Regions from separate parts of the Allobosea sp. R86505 genome, predicted to be linked through region 2. Evidence: predicted binding sites of a transcription regulator. Region 2 holds the regulator's gene; each other region holds the start of a gene.

Region 1 (3,274 bases), 1.4 Mb from region 2:
GCCCGCGGACGAGATCGTGAACCTGCCGAGCCGGGCGGGCCCAGTTCAATTTCGCCTCGGCGTTGGCGATCTTGGCGGCGTAGGTCACGCCCTCCTCCGGCTGCAGCGTGAAGCGCAGGCCACCCCGGCCGAGCGCGGCGAGCGCGCGGACCATCAGATCGGCTCCCAGCGGCGCCAGCCGGTCGTGCAGTTCTCCGGAGGTCATGTCGGGGCCGATCTCCAGCCGCTCGACCATGCCGACGGGGCCCGTGTCGAGGCCGGCCTCCATCTTCATCACGCAGACGCCGCTTTCAGCGTCCCCGGCCATCACCGCACGCAGGATCGGCGCGGCACCGCGCCAGCGCGGCAGCAGCGAGGCATGCAGGTTGAGGCAGCCGAGTTCCGGGATGTCGAGAATCGCCTGCGGCAGGATCATGCCATAGGCAACGACGACCGCGACATCGGCCTGGTGGGAGGCGATCTGCTCAGCCACCTCGGGCGTCTTCAGGGTCTTGGGCGTGAAGACGGGGATGCCGAAGCGCTCGGCCGCCCTGTGTACCGGTGAGGGTTTCAGTTCGAGGCCGCGGCCGGCCTGGGCCGGGGCGCGGGTGTAGCAGCTGACGACCTCGTGGCCCTGGCCGATGATCTCGGTCAGGGTCGGCACCGCGAAATCGGGCGTGCCCATGAAGATGACGCGCAAACTCATACGCTGGATATTACCTCAACTGGGCAGGCATGGCCCGCCGCCTGATTATGTGAGCCCTCATCCTGAGGAGCCGCGCAGCGGCGTCTCGAAGGATGCTCCAGGAGGCTCCGGCTACGTCTGGAGCATCCTTCGAGACGCGGGCTCCGCCCGCTCCTCAGGATGAGGGCTGCGGAAGGTCTTAACTCGGTTGCGTCACCCCTCGCGCCGCGCCTGCTTGGCGAAGCGCTTGGTGACGCGCTCGCGCTTGAGGCGCGAGAGATGGTCGATGAACAGCACGCCGTTGAGATGGTCGATCTCGTGCTGGATGCAGGTCGCGAGCAGACCGTCGGCCTCGATCTCCTGCCGCTTCCCGTCGAGATCGGTGTAGGCGACCTTGACCGCAGCCGGGCGCTCGACCTCCTCGTAGTATTCCGGGATCGAGAGGCAGCCTTCCTCGTAGACGCTGCGCTCCTCCGAGGACCAGGTAATCTCCGGATTGATGAAGGCGATCGGGTTGCGCGGCTGGGCATCGCGCTTCTCCTGGGCGTCTTCAGCGTCGGTGTCTTCGGGATCCGCCCGTTCGCTGGCCGCGCGCTTGGCGACATCGAGCGTCACCACGCGCGTGGGCACGCCGATCTGGATGGCGGCCAGCCCGATTCCCGGCGCGTCGTACATCGTCTCGAACATGTCGGCGACGAGCGTGCGGATCTCAGGCGTGATCTCGGCCACCGGGGTGGAGACCAGCCGGAGCTGGGCGTCTGGCAGGATGACGAGCGGGCGGATGGCCATGGAGCTGTGTCTGCGCGGTTTTTCAGGTGGTGGACGGGCCACATAAGCGCTCGCGCATCGCGGGTCAAACCGTTCCGCTTTCGTTCGAACTGATTCACCCGAATCGGCTATCCTGCCGGGATGACAGAGATCGCCTTCCTCCTTCTCGACCAGCCGGTGACCTGGGCGCAGGCCGCGCTCGGCTTCGGCGGAGCGACCCTCGGGCTCCTCCTGCTGCTGGCGCTCTCCGCCTGGCGCGGCAGCCGGCGACGGGCGCTGGAGGCGCTGATCGCCGCCGAGCGCGCCCGCGAGACCGACGACAAGGTCGCCGAGATGAACCGTCTCCAGGCGGAGCTGACCGGCCGGATGCAGTCCATGGCGGAAATCCTCTCGACGCGGCAGGGTGATCTCGCGCGCCTCGTCGCCGACCGGATGGAAGGCCTGCGTCATCAGGTCGGCCAGGGCCTCGAGCAGAATGTCCGCCAGACCAGCGAGAGCCTGGGCCGGCTGCAGGAGCGGCTTGCGGTGATCGACAGCGCCCAGAAAAACCTGACCAGCCTCACCTCCGAGGTGGTGACGCTGCGCGACGTGCTCTCCAACAAGCAGGCGCGCGGCGCCTATGGCCAGGGCCGGATGGAGGCGATCATCCGCGACGGGCTGCCCGGCGCCTTCTTCGCCTTCCAGCCGCAGCTCTCCAACGGCAAGCGGCCTGATTGCCTGGTGACGCTGCCTGGCGACGGGCGCGGTCTCGTCATCGACGCCAAATTCCCGCTGGAGAGCTTCACGCAATTGCGCGAGGCCCGCGGCGAGGAAGCGCGCAAGGCGGCTGCCGCCCGGGTGCGCAACGATGTCGGCGTGCATGTGAAGGACATCGCCGAGCGTTATTTCCTGCCTGGCGAGACGCAGGACCTCGCCTTGCTCTTCGTGCCCTCGGAATCGATCCATGCCGATCTGCACGAGCACTTCGACGACGTGATCCAGAAGGCGCATCGCGCCCGGATCATGATCGTCTCGCCCTCGCTGCTCGCGCTGGCGATCCAGCTGATGCAGTCGCTGGTGCGCGACGCGCGGATGCGCGAGGAGGCGCAGGTGATCCAGAGCGAGGTCGGCAAGCTGCTGGCGGATGTCCGCCGGCTCGGCGAGCGGGCGGAGAAGCTCGACCAGCATTTCCGCCAGGCGCAGGACGATGTGGCAGGCCTGCGAACCTCGGCGGGCAAGATCACCGGCCGCGGCGAGCGCATCGTGGCACTGGATTTCGACGAGGCAAAGGGCGAGCCGACGCTGCCCTTCGCCGAGGGATTGACCCTGAAGAAGGCCGCCGAGTGAGCGGCCGGGTGATCAGGCGACCGACAGGGTCGCGCTGAGCTCGGGCTTCACATTGAGCGTCTGGAACACGACGCAGTAGCGCTCGGTCAGCTTCAGCAGGGTGTCGAGCTTCTCCTGCGGCGCATCGGTCTCGACCTCGAAGGAGAGCCGGATCGCCTTGAAGCCAACGGCAGCGTCCTTGGCGACGCCGAGCGTGCCGCGGAAGTCGAGATCGCCCTCGGCATGGACGACGCCCTTCTTGAGCTCGATCTCGAGCGCGGTCGCCACCGCCTTGAGCGTCACGCCGGCGCAGGCGACCAGCGCCTCCAGCAGCATGTCGCCCGAGCAGAGTTCGGCGCCCGAGCCACCGGTCGCCGGGTGCAGACCCGCGAGCGCGATGGCGCGGCCCGTCTCGACCTTGCAGGCGATGTGCTGATCGTCGAGTTCGCCCTTGGCCTTCAGGGTGACGACGGCCGCGCCGGGATCGGAACGGTAGGAGTCCTTGAGCGGGGCCTGCAGGGCGCGGAGAGCGGTGAC
Region 2 (3,274 bases):
CTCGGCCGCGATCACCGTCCGCGAGGGCGCGCCGAAGGGCAGGTTCATCCGCAAGGCCGGGCTCGATTTCAGTGACGGCGATCGGCTGCTCGCGGCCGGAACCCGCCTCGACAGCGCCGCACTCGGGCTTTCCGCCGCCGCCGGCCATCCGGCGCTGCCGGTGCGCCGCAAACCCCTGGTCGCGATCCTCGCCACCGGCGACGAACTCGTGCTGCCGGGCGAACCGGTCGGGCCCGACCAGATCGTCGCGTCCAACTCGTTTGCGCTTGCCGCGCTGGTCGAGCAGGCGGGCGGGAGCGTGCTCGACCTCGGCATCGCGCGCGACGACCATGCGGACCTCGCCGCGCGGATCGGGCAGGCGCGGGAGGCCGGCTGCGACGTGCTGGTGACTTTGGGTGGCGTCTCCGTCGGCGCGCATGACCTGGTCCAGGAGGCGCTCAAGCGGGCCGGGATGGATCTCGGCTTCTGGAAGATCGCGATGCGGCCGGGCAAACCGATGATGACGGGCCGGCTCGGCCCGATGGTGGCCATCGGGCTTCCGGGCAATCCGGTGTCCTCGATCGTCTGCGGCCATCTCTTCGTTGTCCCGGTGGTCGAGGCCCTGCTCGGCATTCCCTCGCCGGAGCGCGACCGCAGCGAGCCGGGGCTGTTGGGCCTCGACATGCCCGCGAACGATGAACGTGAGGATTATCTGCGCTCCAGCCTCGTCCTGACCGAGGCCGGCTGGGAGGCGACGCCGTTCGAGCGGCAGGATTCCTCGATGCTCGGTCTGCTCGCCCAGGCGCAGGCGCTCGCTATCCGACCGGTCTTCGCGCCGGCCGCCCGCAAGGGCGATCCCTGCCGCTTCATCCGTTTGCGCTAGGCTGCGGCCGGCCGATCCGCTTGCGGAACACAACGCGAACGGGTATGGTGTTCGTGATTTGTTTCGAATCTGCGACAACCGGCAGATTCCAGAGCGCCGGCGGGGATCATGCTGACACGCAAACAGTTCGAGCTGCTTCGTTTCATCCAGGAGCGCCTGCGCGAAAGCGGCGTCCCCCCCTCCTTCGACGAGATGAAGGACGCGCTCGACCTCAAGTCCAAATCCGGCATCCACCGCCTGATCATGGCGCTCGAGGAGCGCGGCTTCATTCGTCGCCTGCCCAACCGGGCGCGGGCGCTCGAGGTGATCAAGCTGCCCGACGGCGCTGGCGGCGGCCTGCAGCCCGGCGCGCGCCGGTTCAACCCGTCGGTCGTCCAGGGTGGGCTCGGCAAGGATGCGCCGCCGGCCAAGGACGGGCTGCCCGGCCGGGTCCGGTCGGTGGAAGCCGCGTCCGAGGATGCCCGCAACACGATCACGATCCCCGTCATGGGCCGCATCGCCGCGGGCACGCCGATCTCCGCGATCCAGAGCCGCAGCCACAGCGTCGCCCTGCCCGCCGATATGCTCGGCTCGGGCGAGCATTTCGCGCTGGAGGTCCGCGGCGACTCGATGGTCGAGGCCGGCATTCTCGACGGCGACACGGTGGTGATCCGCCGCCAGGACACGGCCAACACCGGCGACATCATCGTCGCCCTGATCGACGACGAGGAGGCGACGCTGAAGCGGCTGCGCAAGCGCGGCTCCTCAATCGCGCTAGAGGCGGCCAATCCCGCCTATGAGACGCGGGTGCTCGGTCCCGACCGGGTCAAGATCCAGGGCCGGCTGGTCAATCTGATGCGGCGTTACTGAAGGCGCTCGGCTTCGGGAACGCTCTCGGCGACGGATGGCGCGGGGGCTGTCGCAGGGGCTGTTCGGGCCGCGGGCTGGATCGGCGGCTGACGGCTCCAGGGCCGTGAGCGTCCTTCCTGTTCGGCGGCATGGCGGCGCCAGCCCGTGAGGCCAGGCACGAGTGCTGTCGCCCCGTCGCGTTGCAGTGCGGTCCGGTCGATCAGCAGTGCCGCGCAGGAGGCCGTCCAGGGAATCGGCGTCACCACCACATCCGCGCGCCGGCAATCCTCGATGATGGCCAGCCGCTCCTGCGCATAGGCGATGGAACGCCCATTCGTTGTGGTCAGGACGCAGCCGGCGGGGTCGCAGGAGGCACCCTGGCGCAGCGACGGGTCGTCCGCCTTGCGGCCATCCCCATCGGCGCTCAGCCATTGCTCCAGTACGAAGCGGCTCGGCCGACCGGCTATGACGAGGCGGTCGTCTCGCCCGCGCACAGCCAGGCCGGCCCCTTCGCGCTCGACCAGGATCGCTGGGCGCTCGGGCTTGGCCGCCACCGCGACGCCCGCGGCCAGCGGCAGTAAGGCCAGCAGGCGCAGCTTCGTGCTCCACAGCGTCGCCCAGAGGAGCGACAGCACGAAGCACAGCAGCGCGGGCGTCCCGAAGGCCGGGATCACCAGGGTGGAATGATCGATGGTTGCGACCCAATGCGCCAGTTTCAGCACCACCTCGGAGGCCTGCCCCATCAGCCACCAGGCCGGCGCATCCAGGCCGAAGGGGTAGGCCAGCACGCCGAAGACGGCGGCGGGCATCACGAACAGCGAGACGAAGGGCAGCGCCAGCGCGTTGCCGAGCAGCCCGAAAGGGTTGAAGGTCTGGAAATGGAAGGCGCCGAAAGGGGCGGTCGCGGCGGTCGCCAGCAGCGTGGTCGCGACGATGCCGCAGGCGGCGATCCACAGCGGGCGCAGCGGCCAGGGCAGCGCCGGCGGTGGCTGCGGCCGGCCGCGGTTCTCCCAGCGCTCGGCGAAAGCGATCAGGGCCGCCACCGCGCCGAAGGACATCTGGAAACTCGGCCCCAGCAGCGCCTCGGGTTCGCGCAGGAGAACGATCATCGCCGCCAGCGCGAGATTGCGCATGCTCAGCGCCGGGCGGTCGACGAGGATCGCGCCGAGCATCACCAGCGTCATGATCAGCGAGCGCACGGTCGCGACCTCGGCGCCCGAGAAGACGCAATAGGCGACCGAGCCCGCCATCGCGGCGAGGGCAGCGATCTTCTTGACCGGCAGGCGCAGCGCCAGCGTCTGCGAGAGCGCGAGCAGCGCCCGCGCCAGCCAGAAGATCGTCCCGGCCGCGAGCACCATGTGCAAGCCGGAGATCGACACGATGTGGTAGATGCCCGCCGCGCGTAGATCGGCGTTGGTCGTCTCGGTGATCAGCCCGCGCTTGCCGGTGACGAGCGCCGCCGCCATCGCACCCGCCTGCCCGCCGCCGATGGAGGCGATGCGCTGCGTCAGGGCGTTGCGGGCGCGGTCGAGCGCGGCGGCGATCTGCAGCGCGGCCGGAGGCGCCTGCGGCGGCCGCGTCACC
Region 3 (3,274 bases), 2.5 Mb from region 2:
CGCGAGCTGGGCCCGATACCAGTCGATATCGAGCCTGCCATGGCGCATCAGCCGCAGATAGAGGGTGGTCGCGAGGTCGGCATGCTGCTGCGGCGCGATCTTGCGGTAATCGGGCAGTCCGCAGACCTCCCAGAGCCGTTCGACCGCGGGGCGACCCTGCGCCAGCGCCCTGATGTCGGGATCGCGCGCCAGATTTTCGAGCGTCGACATGTCCTCCGCGATCAGGGCGCGCGTCAGGCCGGGCTCCGTCGGCTGCAGGTTCAGGCTGTCGAGAAGCTGTGCCACCGAGCGGAAATCGAGATCGGTGTTGCGCCACTGGAGCTGACGCACCGGCTCGAAGCGATGATTCTCGATCGCCTCGACGAGATCCGCCTCGAAGGGCGGGCAGCGGCCCGAGGTGCCGAAGGTGCCGTCGCGCAGATGGCGCCCGGCGCGCCCGGCGATCTGGCCGAACTCGGCCGGGTTCAGCTTCCGGAAATGATGGCCGTCATATTTCTTGTCGGCGGCGAAGGCGATGTGGTCGACATCGAGGTTGAGCCCCATGCCGATCGCGTCGGTGGCGACGAGATAGTCGACGTCGCCGGACTGGTAGATCTCGACCTGGGCGTTGCGGGTGCGCGGCGAGAGCGCGCCGAGGACGACCGCGGCGCCGCCCTTCTGGCGGCGGATCAGCTCGGCGATGGCGTAGACCTCCTCGACCGAGAAGGCGACGATGGCCGAGCGCGGCGCCAGGCGCGTGATCTTGCGGTCGCCGGCGAACATCAGCTGCGACAGGCGCGGGCGCGTCACGACATTCACGCCGGGGATGAGCTGTTCGATCACCGGCCGCATCGTGCCGGCACCGATCAGCATCGTCTCCGCGCGGCCGCGGCGGTTCAGCAGCCGGTCGGTGAAGACATGACCGCGGTCGAGATCGGCCGCGAGCTGGATCTCGTCGATGGCGACGAAATCGACCGCGAGGTCGCGCGGCATCGCCTCGACGGTGCAGACCCAGAAGCGCGGCCGGGCCGGCTTGATCTTCTCCTCGCCGGTGACGAGCGCCACCGCCTCGGCGCCGACCTTGTCGACGACGCGCTGGTAGACCTCGCGCGCCAGAAGCCGCAGCGGCAGGCCGATCATGCCCGTCGGGTGGGCGACCATTCGCTCGATGGCGAGGTGGGTCTTGCCGGTATTCGTCGGGCCGAGCACGGCGGTGACGCCGTTGGCGCGGACCGAGGGAGGCAGCGAGCGTGGAGGGATCAAGGCCTATGCCGATCATGGTGAGCGCTGCACGGCGGCGCCCCGGGGGCCGGGCCGCGGCGGCGCAGCGCGAGCGATGAAACTAGGAAACGGAACGAGTCCCGAACGAAGCGGGCCCGAATCGCTGACTCGCGTGGAATCGGGATTTGTTCTCGCCAGGGGCGGATGGAGCCGCCGCGCGTCCCCCCGAGCGGGATCGGTGTCTCGGCATCGCCTGTCCTCCGATGGTCGCGCGCATGACGATCATCTGCCGCAGGGCCTATCTAGGCATGCTTCGCCGGGAAACGAGAGCTGGCTGCGGGCGCGGCACTCAGCCGAAGACCTCCGCGAAGATCTCCGCGGCTTCGTCGGGCGCCTCGACATGGACGAAATGCCCGGCCGTTTCGCAGAAGGTGATCTGTGCATCGTCGAAATGCTCGGGCACGAAGGCGGCCCATTCCGATTTCAGCACGGGGTCGTGCCGGCCCCAATGCACCCGCGTCGGCTGGTGGATGCGGACGGAAGGGGTGGGATGGCCGTCGATCGCCGCGAGGCGGGCGGCGTTCTGGCTGCGATACCAGTCGAAGCCGCCGCGCAGATTGCCGGGCTTCATGAAGTTGTCGATCCAGAGCTCGAGCGCCGGATCGAACGCATCCTTGCGATGGCACCAGTGCGAGAGAAAATAGGAGACATAGAGCGCGCAGGACTGGCGGCTGAGGCCGATCAGCGACTCGGCCAGCGGCAATTGCTGAAAGGACTGGTACCAGACCTCGTTGACATGGCCATCATGGACCCAGCGCCCGGCGATGCTCTGGGTCGGGCAGTTGAAGAAGAGCAGCCGCTCGACCAGCTGCGGGTGGCGCCGCGCCATCGCCTGGGCGGCATAGGCACCGACATCGTGGCCGACCACGCCGACCGATTCCAGGCCGAGCGCGCCGACCAGCGAGGCCATGTCGTCGGCATGGCTGTTGGCGCCGACGTCGCTGCGCGGAGAGGCTGCCTTGGCGCTGTCGCCGAAGCCGCGCAGATCGGGCGCGATCAGCCGGAAATCCGGGTGGAGCCGGTTCATCAGCGGCAACCAGGTGGCCCAGAATTCAGGCCAGCCATGCAGCAGCAGGACGGGGCGCCCGGAACCGATTTCGGCGACGTGCAGCGTCGTGTCGCGCACCGCGATCTGGCGATGCCGAAGACCGGGCGGCGTGGCGAAGTCGCTGGACATGGTGGCTCCCGACAGTTTCCGGCGAAGGCTAGCGTCTGGCCGGCTCGCGCCGCAATCGCGATGGCGTGCAGGAGGGGCATGCGCCAGCGCTTCTCCACAGGAGGCGCAGGGGCGGCTCTTGCGTCAATGCGCGGCGTGGCTGCAGCGGCCGTGATCGGCGAGCGCCTCGATGATGGCGCAGTCGCAGGCGGCGACGCCGCCGGAGCAGGTCGCGGCGATGCGCTCCAGCTCGGCCTCCAGCGAGCGCAGCCGCGCGATCTTGTGGCGCACCTCGTCGCGATGCGCGACGGCGATGGCATGGGCTTCGTCGCAGGCCATCGCCGGATTGTCCGAGAGCCTGAGCAGGGCGCGGATCGCCTCGACGGCGAAGCCGAGATCGCGGGCATGCTTGATGAAGGCGAGGCGCTCGAGATGGCGGCTGCCATAGCGTCGCTGGTTGCCCTCCGAGCGCTCGGGCGGCAACAACAGGCCGACCTGCTCGTAATAGCGGATCGTCTCAACCTTGACGCCGGTGCGCTCGGCCAGCGTTCCGATCGGCATCACGCGCTCTGCGGTGGTCGCGGTGGGCATGGGCTCGCTCCAAAGCTCTAGTCTCTAGAGTTCAAGGTGGGCGCGGGACGGGTCGCGGTCAAGCGCCGGCGGTCAGAAGGAGGGCGGCGTGCAGGCGCTGACGACTTCGCAGGCAATCGGCCCGACGCAGCGGAAGCGGTGCGGTCGGCGGCTCTCGAAGTAATAGGCATCGCCGGGGCCCAGAATGCGCCGCTCGTCGTCGACCGAAACCTCGAGCCGGCCGCAGAGCACGATACCGCCCTCCTCGCCGTCATGCGAGAGCGGCAC

What was found. Region 2 encodes LexA, which represses DNA repair genes until DNA is damaged. Its sites were predicted from a motif close to TGTTCNNNNTGTGTTCNG; they were not measured.
Region 1: SJY11_RS22440 (DNA recombination protein RmuC) is a predicted target of LexA. The motif match lies at 1,524-1,541, and genes of this name have one in related genera.
Region 3: SJY11_RS03860 (helicase-related protein) is a predicted target of LexA. The motif match lies at 1,330-1,347, and genes of this name have one in related genera.

The regions. Positions count from the first base shown of each region.
Region 1 covers NZ_JAXHPY010000001.1:4,651,281-4,654,554, forward strand. The annotation lists gene fmt (methionyl-tRNA formyltransferase) at 1-685, opposite strand, end outside; gene def (peptide deformylase) at 878-1,453, opposite strand; gene SJY11_RS22440 (DNA recombination protein RmuC) at 1,574-2,758, shown strand; gene SJY11_RS22445 (OsmC family protein) at 2,771-3,274, opposite strand, start outside.
Region 2 covers NZ_JAXHPY010000001.1:3,294,776-3,298,049, forward strand. The annotation lists gene SJY11_RS15835 (molybdopterin molybdotransferase MoeA) at 1-862, shown strand, start outside; gene lexA (transcriptional repressor LexA) at 971-1,711, shown strand; gene SJY11_RS15845 (ComEC/Rec2 family competence protein) at 1,705-3,274, opposite strand, start outside.
Region 3 covers NZ_JAXHPY010000001.1:802,772-806,045, forward strand. The annotation lists gene SJY11_RS03860 (helicase-related protein) at 1-1,239, opposite strand, end outside; gene SJY11_RS03865 (alpha/beta fold hydrolase) at 1,550-2,437, opposite strand; gene SJY11_RS03870 (MerR family transcriptional regulator) at 2,561-3,007, opposite strand; gene SJY11_RS03875 (cupin domain-containing protein) at 3,080-3,274, opposite strand, start outside.